Regions from separate parts of the Rhizobium sp. AN73 genome, predicted to be linked through region 2. Evidence: predicted binding sites of a transcription regulator. Region 2 holds the regulator's gene; the other holds the start of a gene.
What was found. The regulator PhoB, encoded in region 2, activates phosphate uptake and scavenging genes when phosphate is short. The targets are predictions, from matches to a motif close to TGTCATNNANCTGTCAT.
Positions count from the first base shown of each region.

Region 1 (7,974 bases), 760 kb from region 2:
CTCCGGATCGCGCGGCGGCATGTAACTCACGGTAAATCTGGACGGCGTCTGCGTGCGATGAGGTGTCAGGAAATCTTCCCACGCCGAGGCGACATGCGGATAGGCGGCACCGCATTTGGCGAATTCGTTATTGGGCAGTCCCATCATGGTGGCAAGATCGCCGTAACCGTCCTTGTCGCGGCCAACCATCAGGCAGGCCATGTTGCGGTCGCGGCTCTTGTCGGGAATGAGCGCCGAAAAGACCGGTGCTTCGTGCTCGGGCAAGGCCTCCGCCTCGCGGGCCAGATACCAGCTGTCGGTGGCGTTGACGAGCGCGGTATCGAGCCATTCCTCATTGGCCTGAAGGATGAGCGTGCCCGCCAGCTGGTCCGCCGGGGCCTGCGCGCTGCCGGTCTCCGGCGTTCCGAAATCCGAGATCAGCATGCGCGCGCCCTCGTGATAAAGCGAGAAGATCGCATTGCCGATGACGAAATTGACCGCCTGCTGCAGCTGATCGTCGGAGAGGCCATCGAGACCGGAGGCGACCTGCGCCTGCGTGTCAATCGGAACCGTCAACGAAACGAAAGCCAGCGGGACGGCGGCCAGAAAACGACGGAACATAAAATCAGACCTTCCGGGATCGAGGAGCGCCACTGATTCCCGATGCTAACGAGTCACGCAATGGGCTGGTTGCATCACCTGTCAAGAATCGGGTGGATAGAGGTCTGTTTCGGGGTCATAGCTGCAAAGAAGCAACGCCGATCCGAACCAAATGGAGCTTCACATGACCGATCTCGTTTTCACCGCAATGCCGGAGAGGCAAGCCGCAGCCTTCCGTGCAGGCGCTGCGGACGCCTATGGCAACCAGCCGGAAAAAGCCGTTTCTCCCGGCGGCATGCCCTGCCGCCATTGCCTTGGCAAGATTGATGCCGGCGAAGGCATGCTGATCCTTGCCTACCGGCCCTTCCCTTCGCTCCAGCCCTATGCCGAAACGGGCCCGATATTTCTTCATGCGGAGGACTGCGGGCGTTACCCGCAGACGGATGCCGTTCCACCGATGCTGGACAGCCCTGATTATATCGTGCGCGGATATGGCGCCGACGACCGCATTGTCTACGGCACCGGAGCGGTGACCGCGACGGGCGAGATTGTCGCGCGCGCGGGACATCTGCTGGAGCGTGGCGACGTTGCCTATGTGCATGTGCGCTCTGCCCGCAACAATTGCTACCAGTGCCGTATTGATACAGCATAATCGCAAAATTACTTACAATTTTAATAGAAGAACTAAACGGCTTTCAAACTTTCTGCGCCATGATGCAAGCATCGGAAACAATTGATTTGAGTAGCGAAATGACAAACAACCTGAATATGGCGACCCGCACCGCGACGCGCAGCAAGACTCGAGATCTACGCGACTGTGCACTATTTCAGCCAGTCGACCCGGGGCCGCGTGGTGGACCTTTCCGCCACGGGCATGGCGCTCGAACTGGACGGACCTTTCGCTGCCGCCAAGGGAAGCCGGGTGAAGGTGCAGAGCGAGGATCTGGGCTTCATCGAGGGCGAGGTGCAATGGCAGCACCAGAACCGCCTCGGCCTGCAGCTCAAGCTTTCCACCAACACGCTGGCGCAGCTTTCCTCCTATTTCCGCTTCTTCCACGAAGAAGTGAAACCGACACTCGCCCGCTAACCCGACGTTTTCGAAAGCTGGAATGCGCAACCCGGACATGGCGCATTCCCGATGCGCGCCATGGGCGCGCGGTAGCCTTGTGACAAAAAATTTATCAAACGGTTGAAAAAGGCCCACCCTGTCATGGGCTTGTCATTTTGTTGATGGACTCCTCGGCGATTGCTTCTACCTTGTCGTTTTTCATGACAGAGCAAGCTTCATACGAAGGAGTTCCCATGTCGTCGCTTCTCGCTCTCCACCCCATCACCCGCCGTTCGCTTCTCGGTGGCATCGCCGCCTCCTCGGCACTGGTGCTGTTGCACCCCTTTGCCGCCCGCGCCGCAGCCAATCAGGCGCATCTGCGCATCATGGAAACGACTGACATCCACGTTCACGTCTTTCCCTATGATTATTACGCCGACAAACCAAACGACACGATGGGTCTGGCGCGCACCGCCTCGATCATCGGCGCCATCCGCGCCGAGGCCGGAAACTCGATGCTGGTGGACAATGGCGACTTCCTGCAGGGCAACCCGCTCGGCGACTACATTGCCTATGAGCGCGGCATGAAGGCTGGCGACAAGCACCCCGTCGTCAACGCCATGAATGTACTGGGCTATGATTGCGGCACGCTCGGCAATCACGAGTTCAATTACGGACTCGACTACATGTTCAACACGCTGGCGGGCGCCGGTTTCCCTTACGTCTGCGCCAACCTCACAAAAGGTGAGCTGGCTTCCGATCCCAAGAAGGACGATCTGTTCTTCAAGCCCTACGTCATCCTCGAAAAGCAGATCCGTGACGGCGCGGGCGTAACCAGCCCGGTCAAGGTCGGCGTCATCGGCTTCGTGCCGCCGCAGATCATGATGTGGGATTCGAAGAACCTCGAGGGCAAGGCCCAGACGCGCGACATCGTCGAGGCGGCCAAAGCCTGGGTGCCAGCCATGAAGGAAGAAGGCGCCGATATCATCATCGCGCTTTCCCATTCCGGCATCGACGGCAAGGGCCAGAGCGATCGCATGGAAAATGCCTCGCTTTATCTGGCGGGCGTCGAGGGCATCGACGCCATCTTCACCGGTCACCAGCATCTGGTCTTCCCCGGTCCGAAGACCTGGGACGGCATTGAAGGTGCGGATGCGGTCAAGGGTACGCTGTTGGGCAAGCCCGCCGTGATGGCCGGTTTCTGGGGCTCGCATATGGGCCTCATCGACCTGCTGCTCGAAAAGGACGGCAAGAGCTGGAAGATCGTCGACTTCACCTCCGAGGCCCGGCCGATCTACCACCGTGACGAAAACCGCAAGGTCGTTGCCGATTTCACGGACAAACCGGAGGTCATCGCCGCCGCCAAGGCCGATCACGAAGCAGCACTTGCCTATGTGCGCCGCCCGGTCGGCAAGACGTCTGCCCCCCTCTATTCCTACTTCGCGCTGGTGGCTGACGATCCTTCCGTGCAGATCGTCTCCAACGCCCAGACCTGGTACATCAAGGACATGCTGAAGGAAGGGCAATATAAGGACCTGCCCGTGCTTTCGGCAGCGGCACCCTTCAAGTCGGGCGGTCGCGGCGGTGCTGACTATTATACCGATGTCCCCGCCGGTGACATTGCCATCAAGAACGTCGCCGACCTCTATCTCTACCCCAACACGGTGCAGGCGGTGCTGATCAACGGTGCGCAGGTAAAGAACTGGCTGGAAATGTCGGCCGGCATGTTCAACACGGTCGAGGCCGGTGCAAAGGACGCACCGCTGCTCAACGCGGATTTTCCGTCCTATAATTACGACGTCATCGATGGCGTGACCTACCAGATCGACATTTCCAAGCCGGCGAAATTCGACAAGGACGGCAAGGCGGTCAACCCCGACAGCAACCGCATCGTCAACCTGCAATTCAACGGCAAGCCGATTGACCCCGAGCAGAAATTCGTGGTGGCAACCAACAATTACCGTGCAAGCGGCGGTGGCAAGTTCCCCGATATCGCCGCCGACAAGGTAATCTTCGTGGCGCCAGACACCAACCGCGACGTGATCGTGCGCTATATCATCGATCAGGGCACCATCAACCCGTCGGCGGACGCCAACTGGTCCTTTGCCCCGGTCGCCAATACGACCGCGATCTTCGAGACCGGCCCGAAGGGTCGTCACTATGCGGCCGATATCAAGGGCGCGAAAATCGAGGATGCCGGTGACGGTGCGGAAGGCTTCGCAAAGTTCCGCCTCGTTCTGTAAAGACTTCACCCTCCCGGCCTTAACTGGCTGGGAGGGTGAGGTTGTCGACAACGCTTCCACCGACGTCATCCTCGCCCTTGAGGCGAGGATCCATAACCGCTTCGGAAGTGGATCCTCGGGTCAAGCCCGAAGATGATGGTGAAGAGGTTTCACCAACTATGTCATCGACATTGAGGATTGCTCCTCAATCGCGACCGCTCACGATCCGCAGCAACAGCGGCAGTTCCGACGGCGGCTTTTGTTCGATGCGTTGATAGTCGCTGCCATCGCGGTTACGGCGGATGAGCCTCAGGCCCACCATATCGCGCCGCAACATCGCGGCATCGCCAAACAGATGCAGCCCATCCAGCAGCCCGCTGAATTCCCTTTCGGAAAATTTGTCTCCGGCGGGAATTTTCGCCCATAGATACCAGAGGCACAGTTCCTGTTGGGAGCGGCGGGCCGGCCATTGCACCAGCCTGCCGGTGGCATCGAAAACCCGCGCGGTTTTCAGCACCCTGCCCTCATTGGCAGCTGGCATCGTTTCCGGCGGAGAAGACCCGCTTTCAGCGGATGGCGCATGCGCGGCGCGCAGATGCTGGAAATTGCGAAACCCAGCAGCACGGCTCAAAAGATTGAGCATCTCCACATGGCTCGGCTGGTGGTCCAGCCTGCCGATCTGTTCGCGCAGCGATTTGGCAAAGGTCGAGAGGTCTGAGATATCAATGGAAAGAATCGAACGTGGCATGACTTACCCTCAAGTGCCATTCCGAAAAGGTGTCGCTGATCGCCGGCTTCCGACAAGGCACGGGATAAGTGCTGTCAATCTTTCAAATGCAGGTTTAGCTTCCCTTGCGGGACGGCGATGCCTCGGTGAACTGCTGACCGTGTTTCCTGTATAAGGCAGGCCATTCACCTTCGTCAATTGGTCACTCAATCAACGCATGTCACTCGGCGGCGACAGAAATAGTCCGCTGTTTGCCTCCGGCAATTATCCTGTTGAAATCCTTCTGGTTCGGACATGCCGACAGACGCTGCTGAAAGGCCGTGGCAAGCCACTGGCCAGCGGGACCGGCGGGTGAATCCACCCGGCGCAGCGCAAAGATCGGATATTCACCCTGCTCATAGGCTTCGAGATCAAGTGCCTTCAGGCTGCCATTGGTAAGATCGTTGCGCACGATCGATGCGGGCAGACCGCCCCAGCCGAGACCGCCCTTGATGAGCTGGTATTTCGTGGCGATGTCGCTGACCCGCCATGTCTTGTAGGACAGCACGTTGAAATCACGGCCCTTGGTCAGCCCCGATGCATCGGTGACGACGAGCTGGACCTCCTCGCGGACATCGCCCAGAACCAGCGGCCTCTCGATCTGTGCCAGCGGATGATCGGCGGCGGCGACCGGCAGCATGAAGGAATGGCCTACCTTTTCGACGACGAGTTCGTCATCCTGGCGCAGCAGCGCCCCGCCGATGCCGATGCCAGCCTTGCGGGAGAGCACCATATCCATCACCATGCCCAACTCACCCACATTGAGGTTGAGGGTAACGGTAGGGAATTCCTTGCGAAAATCGCGAAGCACCGCAACCACGGCCTCCGCTGGCACCATGGTGCTGATGGCGACGGAGAGCTCGGCCTCCAGCCCCTGTTTCAACCCCTTGGCGCGCGCGCGCATTTCCTGCAGACCAGCGACGATGCGCCTTGCATCCTCCAGCATGGCGCGCCCCTCGTCCGTCAGCCGCGGCTGGCGCACGCCGTTGCGCTCGAACAGGCTGACTTCAAGCTGCGCCTCGAGATTGGCGATGGTGTAGCTGACCACCGACTGGGCACGATTGAGCGCCCGCGAAGCGGCGGAGAAACTGCCGGTCTCGGCAACCGTCAAAAATACCTGCAATTGGTCGAGCGTCGGGTTCGCGTCCATATTCCATCCATTTCTTCGATAGATCGCTTCCACATTATCACAGTTTTCTTGATGGCTGCAATTTTCCATATAGGGGGCAAAGGAGATGCATCGTGCCCTCCTGCCCTCCCAAGGCGCCCGTCAATCCATCGCTTATGCAAGGAAAAGACCATGTCCAACATTCTGCTCATCACCTCCAGCCCGCGTGGCGACGAATCGGTTTCCAACAAGTTTTCCGGCGAACTCGCAAACAAGCTGAAGGCCAAGTCGGCTTCCAACACCCTTGTCCACCGCGATCTCGCTGCCGACCCCATTCCGCATCTCGACACCGTCAAGACCGCTGCGATCCGCAAGGCTCCCGACCAGCGCACGGCTGAAGAAGCGGTTGCAGCCGATTATTCCGACAAGCTGGTTGCAGAGCTTATGGCCGCCGACACTGTCGTCATCGGCACCGGCCTCATCAACTTCAACATCTATTCCGGCCTGAAGTCGTGGATCGACAACGTCGCCCGCGCTGGCCAGACCTTCAAGTACACCGAAACCGGCCCGGTTGGCCTTGCTACCGGCAAGAAGGTCTACATCGTGCTGGCCGCCGCCGGCGTTTATTCCGAAGGCCCGGCCGTCTCGATGAACCACGCCGTTCCTTACCTCAAGACCGTTCTCGGTTTCATGGGCATGACGGATGTGGAAGTGATCTACGTCGAAGGTCTGGCATTCGGCCCGGAAGCCGTTGAAAAGGCCGTTGCAGCCGCCGAAGCAAAGGTTGCCGAACTGGCGCAGGCCGCCTGAGGCACATTTGATGCATGGTGATGCCGGCACGGTTGCCGGTATCAGCCAACCCACATTCCATAACGGCCGTGCACCTGATCACGGCCGTTATTTTTTGCCGCATAAAGCCGTGCATCGGCTTCCGATAGAAGCGCGCGGAAAAGTTGCCCGTCCTCGAAGGCCGTGGCGACCCCGATACTGACGGTCAGTGGCGAACCATCCGGCCGGCGCAGATCCGCCAATATCGCTGTCCGCAGACCTGCCGAAAAGGCAAGTGCCGCCTCATGCGCCATGGTCGGCAACAGGGCCACGAACTCCTCACCGCCGAACCGGTAAAGATGCCCATGCGGCTGCACTGAACGCTTCAGAACGGCGGCAAATTCCCGCAATATCTCGTCACCCTGCAAATGCCCGAAGGTGTCGTTGACAGTCTTGAAGTGATCGATATCGACGATCAGCACGCTGACCGGCCGTTGCTTCTCCAGGCATTCCACGACGACCGAAGGCGCATCCAGTTCCATGCGGGCGCGGTCCGACACGCCGGTCAGCATATCGCGGCCCGACCGGGACAGAAGCTCCTCGTAACGCTCCCTGAAAGTCAGGTCGTTGAAGACATCGGCAACGCTGCGGCGCTTGAGGAAACGCCCCTTGGCCGAAGACAGCCTGAGATAGACGGCGAACAGCACCGAATAGATCGCGACCGCCGCCATCTTCGCCTTCCAGCCATCGTAAAAGACATCGACCGGCGCGTTCAGCAGATAGCGCAGCGCCCCGTAAAATCCGGCCTGATCGAAACTCAGGATAACTACGCCGCAGATCGCAAAACGCAGAACGATGTGGCGCTGCAAATAGCGCCCCAGCTTTTCGTAAAGCAGAATGATGGCGATGGCGTCGATATAAAGAAGGCTGGTGCCCCAGACCATCAACACGCCCATCTCATCCAGAAAACCGGTGTTTACCGACTGTCCGGGGACAATCGCCACCGTCTGATGAAAGCGGATGATCTGCGCCATAATGACGGTTAATATATTGCCGAGAAACAGGCCGTAGATCGGCTGGCGCACGACCGCCGCATCCTCCCGCATGTAGAGCATGAGGATCATCATCAGCTTGCCGGCAAAGAGGATGGAGGAACCCGGCGACGCCACGCCGAAAGGCAGGCCGACGTAAAAGACGGCCGCCAGATAGGTTTCCAGGAAATGCATGACGCCCAGCGCGGTGAGAAAAACACCGATGCCGAGAATATGCCGGTAATGAAGGAACGCCGTCATTACCGAAAAATAGACGATGGCCTCCGCCACGAAGAGGGCCAGATTTGCCCATTGCATCGGCACACGCCCTATCAATCCATATCACGCCGGTAGATCGGCGCGACTCCATGCCCTTCAAAGACGATAGGCCGAAGCAACCAACGGAATCTTAATGTCCAGCGGAAGAAACCGTCATCATTTTCCTGGGAAAA
Region 1 is NZ_JARWME010000002.1:1,399,486-1,407,459, forward strand. It holds gene RBH10_RS16865 (DUF4344 domain-containing metallopeptidase) at 1-600, opposite strand, end outside; gene RBH10_RS16870 (DUF1203 domain-containing protein) at 764-1,231, shown strand; partial or broken gene RBH10_RS16875 (PilZ domain-containing protein) at 1,330-1,666, shown strand; gene RBH10_RS16880 (bifunctional 2',3'-cyclic-nucleotide 2'-phosphodiesterase/3'-nucleotidase) at 1,882-3,870, shown strand; gene RBH10_RS16885 (DUF2087 domain-containing protein) at 4,055-4,597, opposite strand; gene RBH10_RS16890 (LysR family transcriptional regulator) at 4,797-5,765, opposite strand; gene RBH10_RS16895 (FMN-dependent NADH-azoreductase) at 5,916-6,533, shown strand; gene RBH10_RS16900 (diguanylate cyclase) at 6,575-7,840, opposite strand; gene RBH10_RS16905 (HlyU family transcriptional regulator) at 7,958-7,974, opposite strand, start outside.
Region 1: the regulator PhoB is predicted to act here: its motif matches at 1,786-1,802, upstream of RBH10_RS16880 (bifunctional 2',3'-cyclic-nucleotide 2'-phosphodiesterase/3'-nucleotidase).

Region 2 (7,974 bases):
GGTTTTCATCAACTTCATGGGCTTTCCACGCTCCGCCTCTCTGGTCGGCGGCCTGGTCCTGACGCTGATGACCTTGCCGACCATCATCATCGCGACCCGCGCCGCATTGAAGGCTGTACCACCGTCGATCCGCGCCGCAGCGCTCGGTCTTGGCGCTTCCAAGATGCAGACGATTTTCCACCACGTCCTGCCGCTCGCGATGCCTGGTATTCTGACCGGCACCATCATCGGTCTCGCCCACGCATTGGGCGAAACGGCGCCGCTGCTTTTGATCGGCATGGTGGCATTCGTCGCGAACTATCCGACAACGCCGATGGATCCGTCCACGGCCCTGCCGGTGCAGATTTACATGTGGGCGAACGAAGCTGAGCGTGCCTTTGTCGAACGGACATCTGGCGCTATCATCATTCTGCTTCTGTTCCTCATTCTCATGAATGTTGGCGCAATCCTGTTGCGTCGCCGCTTTGAACGGCGCTGGTAGAGGGAGCTAGAGCAATGAACATGTTGTCGGAAGCAGCAGTTGAAAAGGCGCTGGACAAGAAAATGAATGAAGTCTCATACAAGATGATCGGCAAGGACGTTTCGGTTTATTACGGCGAAAAGCGCGCGCTTTACGACGTGAACCTCAATGTCCGCGAAAACACGGTGACTGCGCTTATCGGCCCGTCCGGTTGCGGTAAATCCACTTTCCTGCGCACCTTGAACCGCATGAACGACACGATCGACGGTTGCCGGGTCACGGGCAAGATCACACTCGACACCGACGATATCTACGATCAGCAGATCGACGTCGTGGAACTGCGTGCCCGTGTCGGTATGGTGTTCCAGAAGCCGAACCCGTTTCCGAAGACGATTTACGAGAACATCGCCTACGGTCCGCGTATCCACGGTCTCGCCCGCAACAAGGCGGATATGGACCAGATCGTCGAGCAGAGCCTGCAGAAAGCTGGTCTCTGGAATGAGGCGAAGGACCGTTTGCTGGAATCCGGTACGGGCCTCTCCGGCGGTCAGCAGCAGCGTCTGTGCATTGCACGCGCGATTGCCGTCAGCCCGGAAGTGATCCTGATGGACGAGCCGTGCTCGGCGCTTGATCCGATCGCGACTGCGAAGGTCGAGGAACTGATCCACGAACTGCGCACCAACTACACCATCGTCATCGTCACCCACTCCATGCAGCAGGCGGCGCGTGTTTCCCAGCGCACGGCCATGTTCCACCTTGGTCATCTTGTCGAAGAAAACGAAACCGACAAGATGTTTACCAATCCGGACGACCAGCGCACGCAGGACTACATCATGGGCCGCTTCGGCTGATCCCCGGCCGGCGTTTTATCGAAACCGAACAAGACTGGTGCCTCTGCCGTGCCCGCTTTCGGGCACGCGCATGCAGGCCAAGCCGGAGGACTAGACCATGACACAGACAACGACCCATTCGCATATCCTGTCCGCCTACGACGACGAGTTGAAGTTTCTGACGCGCCGCATCGCCGAAATGGGCGGTCTTGCCGAGCAGATGTGCGGTGAAGCCGTGCGGGCACTCGTCAATTCCGATGCAGCACTTGCGCAGAAGGTCATTTCCGACGACGCGATCCTCGACTATTCCGAGCGCGAAATCGGCGACAAGGCCATCGTCACCATCGCCAGACGTCAGCCGGTGGCGGCCGATCTTCGCGAGATCATCGGTACCCTGCGTATCGCCGCCGATCTCGAGCGCGTCGGCGATCTCGGCAAGAACACGGCCAAGCGCGTTATCGCGGTTGCCGGAACCGGCGTGCCGCGCAAGCTCGCCCGCGGCATCGAACATCTGTCCGAACTGGCGCTGGTGCAGTTGAAGGAAGTGCTTGACGTCTATTCCACACGTTCCGCCGAGAAGGCCAATGCCATCCGCGAGCGCGACGAGGAAATCGACGCCATGTACACGTCGCTCTTCCGTGAGCTTCTGACCTACATGATGGAAGATCCGCGCAACATCACCACCTGCACGCATCTTCTGTTCTGCGCCAAGAACATCGAGCGTATCGGCGATCATGCCACGAACATCGCTGAAACGATTTATTACATGACCACCGGCAGCCAGCCGGAGGGCGAGCGTCCGAAGGACGACAGTTCCAACACACTCGGTTCGGTGACCGAGTAACAGACAAGCAGAAGCTTGCGGAGTTCAGCATATGGTGCCCAAGATTGCAGTTGTGGAAGACGAGGAAGCGTTGAGCGTCCTGCTTCGTTACAATCTCGAGGCTGAGGGATACGACGTCGACACGATACCCCGTGGCGACGAGGCGGAAATCAGGCTGCAGGAGCGTATTCCGGACCTTCTCATCCTGGATTGGATGTTGCCGGGCGTTTCCGGTATCGAACTGTGCCGGCGCCTGAGAATGCGGCCGGAAACAGAACGCCTGCCCATCATCATGCTGACGGCGCGTGGCGAAGAGAGCGAGCGTGTTCGCGGTCTCGCCACCGGGGCTGACGATTATGTCGTCAAGCCGTTTTCCACGCCGGAACTCATGGCCCGGGTCAAGGCCATGTTGCGCCGGGCCCGTCCCGAGGTTCTCTCTTCGGTGCTGAAATGCGGCGATATCGAATTGGATCGCGAGACCCATCGCGTCCATCGCAAAAGCCGCGAAGTGCGCCTCGGCCCGACGGAATTCCGCTTGCTGGAATTCCTGATGACGTCGCCGGGCCGGGTGTTCTCCCGGTCGCAATTGCTGGATGGCGTCTGGGGTCACGATATTTACGTCGATGAGCGTACTGTCGACGTTCATGTCGGACGTCTGCGCAAGGCTTTGAATTTCTCGCATATGCAGGATGTCATCCGCACCGTGCGCGGCGCCGGATATTCGATGGAAGCCTGAGCCAAGCCGAACTCGACGGTTTCGCTAAGGCCAACATCACACCCAATAAATCGAAAAGCCCGAGACCGGAAACGGTGTCGGGCTTTTTTAATTATGACCTTTTCCATAACTCGACATCATCCTCCAGTTTGCCCGGAGGATCGGCGGTGCGTTGAAATCCGGATTGTCGGCTCAGGCCTGCCCGTGACGGAGGGTGGTTTCGGCACATCTGTCCGCAGACTAATCCCGAAACCGGAAACGGCGTCGGGGTTTTTAAGTCATAAAAAAACGGGCCCGAAGGCCCGTAGTTTTTGAGTGCTGAATGCGTGCCGCAACACTCAAGCCTTGCGGCGCTCGCTCACCGGCTGGTAGGCGAGTTTCGCATGGAACTTACAATAGGGCGAAGATTCCAGCGCTTCACAACCGCAGAAATGGAAGTCATCCTTCAGCGGATCGCCAACCGGCCACTTGCAGGTGCGCTCCGTCAGTTCCGTCAGCGTCAGGCGACGGGAAATCGGCGAGACCACGTTTTTGGAAGGAACGTAATCGAGAACCTGTGCGGTCTCGATATCGATCTCCTCGTGCAGCGCCGTTGCCGTGTTCGAGCGGGTGAGAATCCGCGCAGGTGCTGCGTTGACGCGGCCTGCGAAAGTCGTTGCGCGTGGGGCCGGTGCAGCGGTGCGCTTTGGCGCGGTGCGCGCCGAAGTGACCGGACCGCCAGCCTTGACGCGTCCCGGCAGGTTAAGACGATGGACCTTGCCGATCACGGCATTACGGCTGACGCCGCCCAGCTGCGCTGCAATCTGGCTGGCGCTAAGGCCCTCGGACCATAATTTCTTGAGTTTTTCGACTCGTTCGTCTGTCCAGTTCATGCCGCTTCTCCGCTCGTCGCGTGTATTTTCGGCAGAATCCCTCTCCGTCTCGCGGGCGTGCCGCAAGCGTGGTTTCCGCCAGATTTTCGGTGACTAGTTCCGCCGCATCGCAGTCTAGTAATTAGCGATTAACCTAGTGCTAGGCCGACTCCGTGGCAAGAGTCGCGGGAATCATCTGGATTCGATTTCCCGGTTTTCCCCAACTTGCTGGCGTATTGAGTCTGAAAGGCAACACCTTGGGGCTGGCCTGCTGCCGCATACTAGTGCTTGAGAAGCCCGGGAAACGCTGACTTTTGTTGACATCGGCAAACGAAGTGACAATAGTGCCCCTGCCGCCGCAAGGCGGCATTTTTGATTTTCAGGCGAGGGATAACCCCGCAAGCCTATTGACAACCGTTTGATAGCGCATCTGCGCAAGGAGTGATACAGCCATGGCCGAAGCCGGCGCGCCATTGTTTGATACGTTTTCAAGAGCCCCCCTGCGCTTCGAGCGCGGCGAGGGTGTATGGCTGTTCACGGAAAGCGGCGAGCGATATCTGGATTTTGCGGCCGGTGTTGCGGTCAACTCGTTGGGCCACGCCCATCCGCACCTCGTGGATGCGATCAAGACGCAGGCCGAGAAGGTCTGGCACGTCTCGAACCTCTATGAAGTGCCGGGACAGGAAAAGCTTGCCAAGCGCCTGACGGAAGCTACTTTCGCAGACAAGGTATTCTTCACCAATTCCGGCGCGGAAGCGCTGGAATGCGCGATCAAGACTGCGCGCCGTTATCACTATTCGAAAGGCCATCCGGAAAAGTTCCGCATCGTGACCTTTGAAGGCGCCTTCCACGGCCGCACGCTTGCGACGATCGCCGCCGGCGGCCAGCAGAAATATCTCGAAGGTTTCGGTCCCAAGGTTGAAGGTTTCGATCAGGTGCCGTTCGGCGATGTCGATGCTCTGAAGGCCGCCATCACGGCCGAGACGGCTGCACTTCTGATCGAGCCCATTCAGGGTGAGGGCGGCATTCGGGCGCCCAGCAAGGAATTCCTGCAAATCCTGCGCGGCTTGTGCGATGAGCACGGCCTGCTGTTGATTTTCGATGAGGTCCAGACGGGCGTCGGCCGCACGGGCAAGCTGTTTGCTTATGAGCATACGGGTGTTGCGCCCGATATCATGGCGGTCGCCAAGGGTATCGGCGGCGGTTTTCCGCTCGGGGCATGCCTTGCGACAGTGGATGCTGCTTCCGGCATGACGGCCGGCGTGCATGGCACCACCTATGGCGGCAACCCGCTGGCCATGGCAGTGGGCAATGCCGTGCTCGACGTCGTTCTCGCCGACGGTTTTCTCGAGAAAGTCCGTGACGTCGCGCTGGTCTTCCGGCAGGGTCTCGCCTCGCTCAAGGACCGTTATCCCGACGTGATCGAGGAAATCCGCGGCGAAGGCCTGCTTCTGGGCATCAAGGCGAAGGTTCCTTCAGGCGAGTTGCTGCAGGCCATGCGCGCGGAGCATCTGCTCGGTGTGCCCGCAGGCGACAACGTCATCCGTCTTCTGCCGCCACTCATCACCACGGCTGAAGAGGCCCGCGAGGGTCTGTCGCGTGTCGACGCGGCTGCCGCTTCCCTGACGGTAGCGAAACAGGCAAAAAGCGCCTGAAAAAATCAAGAGCGGGCCTCTCTTCAGGGGCTCGCAAGCATGGGACAGACTTGAATGGTTTCACCAAAACATTTTCTGGACCTCTCGGCCGTCGGGTCGGAGGATCTGCGGACAATTCTTGATGATGCGCGCACGCGCAAGATTGCCACGAAAACCGGCACGGCGGAAAAGCCGCTTGCCGGCAAGATGCTGGCGATGATCTTTGAAAAGCCGTCCACCCGTACCCGCGTCTCCTTCGATGTGGGCATGCGCCAGCTCGGCGGCGAAACCCTTTTCCTGTCGGGCACGGAAATGCAGCTCGGCCGTGCCGAAACGATTGGCGATACGGCCAAGGTGCTTTCGCGTTATGTCGACGCGATCATGATCCGCACGACGGATCATTCGCGTCTGCTCGAGCTTGCCGAACACGCGACGGTTCCGGTCATCAACGGCCTGACGGACGATACCCATCCCTGCCAGATCATGGCGGATATATTGACGTTCGAGGAGCATCGCGGTCCGGTCAAGGGCAAGACAATTGCCTGGACGGGTGACGGCAACAATGTGCTGCATTCCTTCGTGGAAGGCTCCGCCCGTTTTGGCTACCGCATGGCGATGGCGGTACCGATGGGTTCCGAACCACACGACAAGTTCCTGAACTGGGCGCGCAACAATGGCGGCGAAATCTCGCTGTACCACGATGCCGACAAGGCGGTAGCGGGCGCAGATTGCGTCGTTACCGATACCTGGGTGTCCATGAACCAGGAACACAAGGCGCGTGGCCACAATATTTTCCAGCCCTATCAGGTCAATGAAGCCCTGATGGCGAAGGCCAACAAGGAGGCGCTGTTCATGCACTGCCTGCCGGCGCATCGCGGTGAGGAAGTGACGAATGCAGTGATCGACGGGCCGCAATCGGTGGTCTTCGATGAGGCGGAAAACCGTCTCCATGCGCAGAAGTCCATTATCGCATGGTGTATGGGCGTCATCTGATCGCCGTCGACCGGGTTCTTGAACTCGGCCATGTACATTACCATTTGTGGGACTTCGAAGAGGCTCGTCGGTTTTTTGCTGGCGGGCCATAATCACGATTTGCACGATTTTCCCCGGAGGCGGTTTCGCTTCCCGGATCTCTGTGCGACAAGCGAAAAAAGCACGTTTTAAAAGCCGGACTTTTGGACGGTAGCGGCGCAACGGCTGCGCCAAGGAGTTATGACATGGCAGATGTAACGGTTGAACTGGACAATCTCGATTTAGCTGGCGACGACAAGGTTGTGCCCTTTCAGGTCGAAGGTCTGGACGTGCGCGGTCGCGCCGTACAGGTCGGACCGCTGTTAAATGCCATCCTTGAACGGCACGAATATCCCGAGGTTGTCGCCCGCCTGCTGGCGGAAGCGACGGTTCTGACGGCGCTGATCGGCACATCCCTGAAGTTTTCCGGCAAGCTGACCGTGCAGACCAAGGGCGACGGCCCGGTTGACCTTCTGGTGGCGGATTTCACCGCGCCTGAAAGCATGCGCGCCTATGCCCGTTTCGACGAGGAGCGGCTGGCGGAAGCAATCGCTGCGGGTGAGACCTCGCCCGAACAATTGCTCGGTACCGGCATTCTGGCCTTCACCATCGATCAGGGCGTCGGCATGCAGCCCTATCAGGGTATCGTGCCGCTGGACGGTTCATCGCTGGAAGAAATCGCCGGGGTTTATTTCCGCCAGTCGGAACAGCTTCCCACCCGCGTGCGCCTCGGCGTCGCCCAGTTCTTCGACCGTGATGGCGAAGGCAAACCGCGCCATGGCTGGCGTGCGGGCGGCGTGATCGCCCAGTTCCTGCCGCAGGCGCCCGAGCGTCTGCGCATGCGCGATCTGCATGGCGGCGATGGTGACGAGGGCGATTATGACGTGGCGGAGGACGATGCCTGGACCGAGGCAGTGTCGCTGCTGAACACGGTGGACACCGACGAGTTGACCGATCCGCAGGTGCCGGTGGAGCGTCTGCTTTACAGGCTTTTCCATGAGAGCGGCGTGCGCATCTACGACCCGCAGGTCATTTTCGACCGTTGCAGCTGCTCGCGGGACAAGATCAAGGGCGTATTATCAGGCTTCACCGCCGAAGAGATCAAGGCGAGCGAGGAAGACGGCGCAATCGCCGTGACCTGCGAGTTCTGCTCCACGACCTATCGCTACGATGTCGGTGAGTTTGAAAACGTCTGACAAGGAGAGCCGCGCTTGTGAATGGCGCGGCTTTTCGTCAGTTCAGCACCCGCAACAGGCCGGGTGAATCCAGTGAAAAGGCGGGAATGGTGACGTTGAACACCTCGCCTTTGTCCGTTTCCATTTCATAATGGCCGAACATAAGGCCAGACGGCGTATCCAGCGGACAGCCGGATGAATATTCGTAACTGTCGCCGGGGTTCAGGTGCGGCTTTTCGCCGACGACGCCGGGTCCATAGACCTCATCCACCTGTCCGTTCTGGTCGGTGATGTGCCAATAGCGGTTGACGAGTGTTATCGGAACATCGGAATTGTTCGAGATCACGACTTTATAGCCCCAGACGTAACGATCGTCATCCGGGTCGGATTGTTCCTCGAGATAATACGGATCGACCGTTACCTCGATATCCCTTGTCAGAGCACGATACATACGCGCCACACCTCGATATTATGC
Region 2 is NZ_JARWME010000002.1:2,155,259-2,163,232, reverse strand. It holds gene pstA (phosphate ABC transporter permease PstA) at 1-481, shown strand, start outside; gene pstB (phosphate ABC transporter ATP-binding protein PstB) at 496-1,311, shown strand; gene phoU (phosphate signaling complex protein PhoU) at 1,409-2,134, shown strand; gene phoB (phosphate regulon transcriptional regulator PhoB) at 2,166-2,849, shown strand; gene RBH10_RS20575 (GcrA family cell cycle regulator) at 3,167-3,700, opposite strand; gene RBH10_RS20570 (aspartate aminotransferase family protein) at 4,132-5,334, shown strand; gene argF (ornithine carbamoyltransferase) at 5,389-6,306, shown strand; gene RBH10_RS20560 (Hsp33 family molecular chaperone) at 6,531-7,520, shown strand; gene apaG (Co2+/Mg2+ efflux protein ApaG) at 7,558-7,950, opposite strand.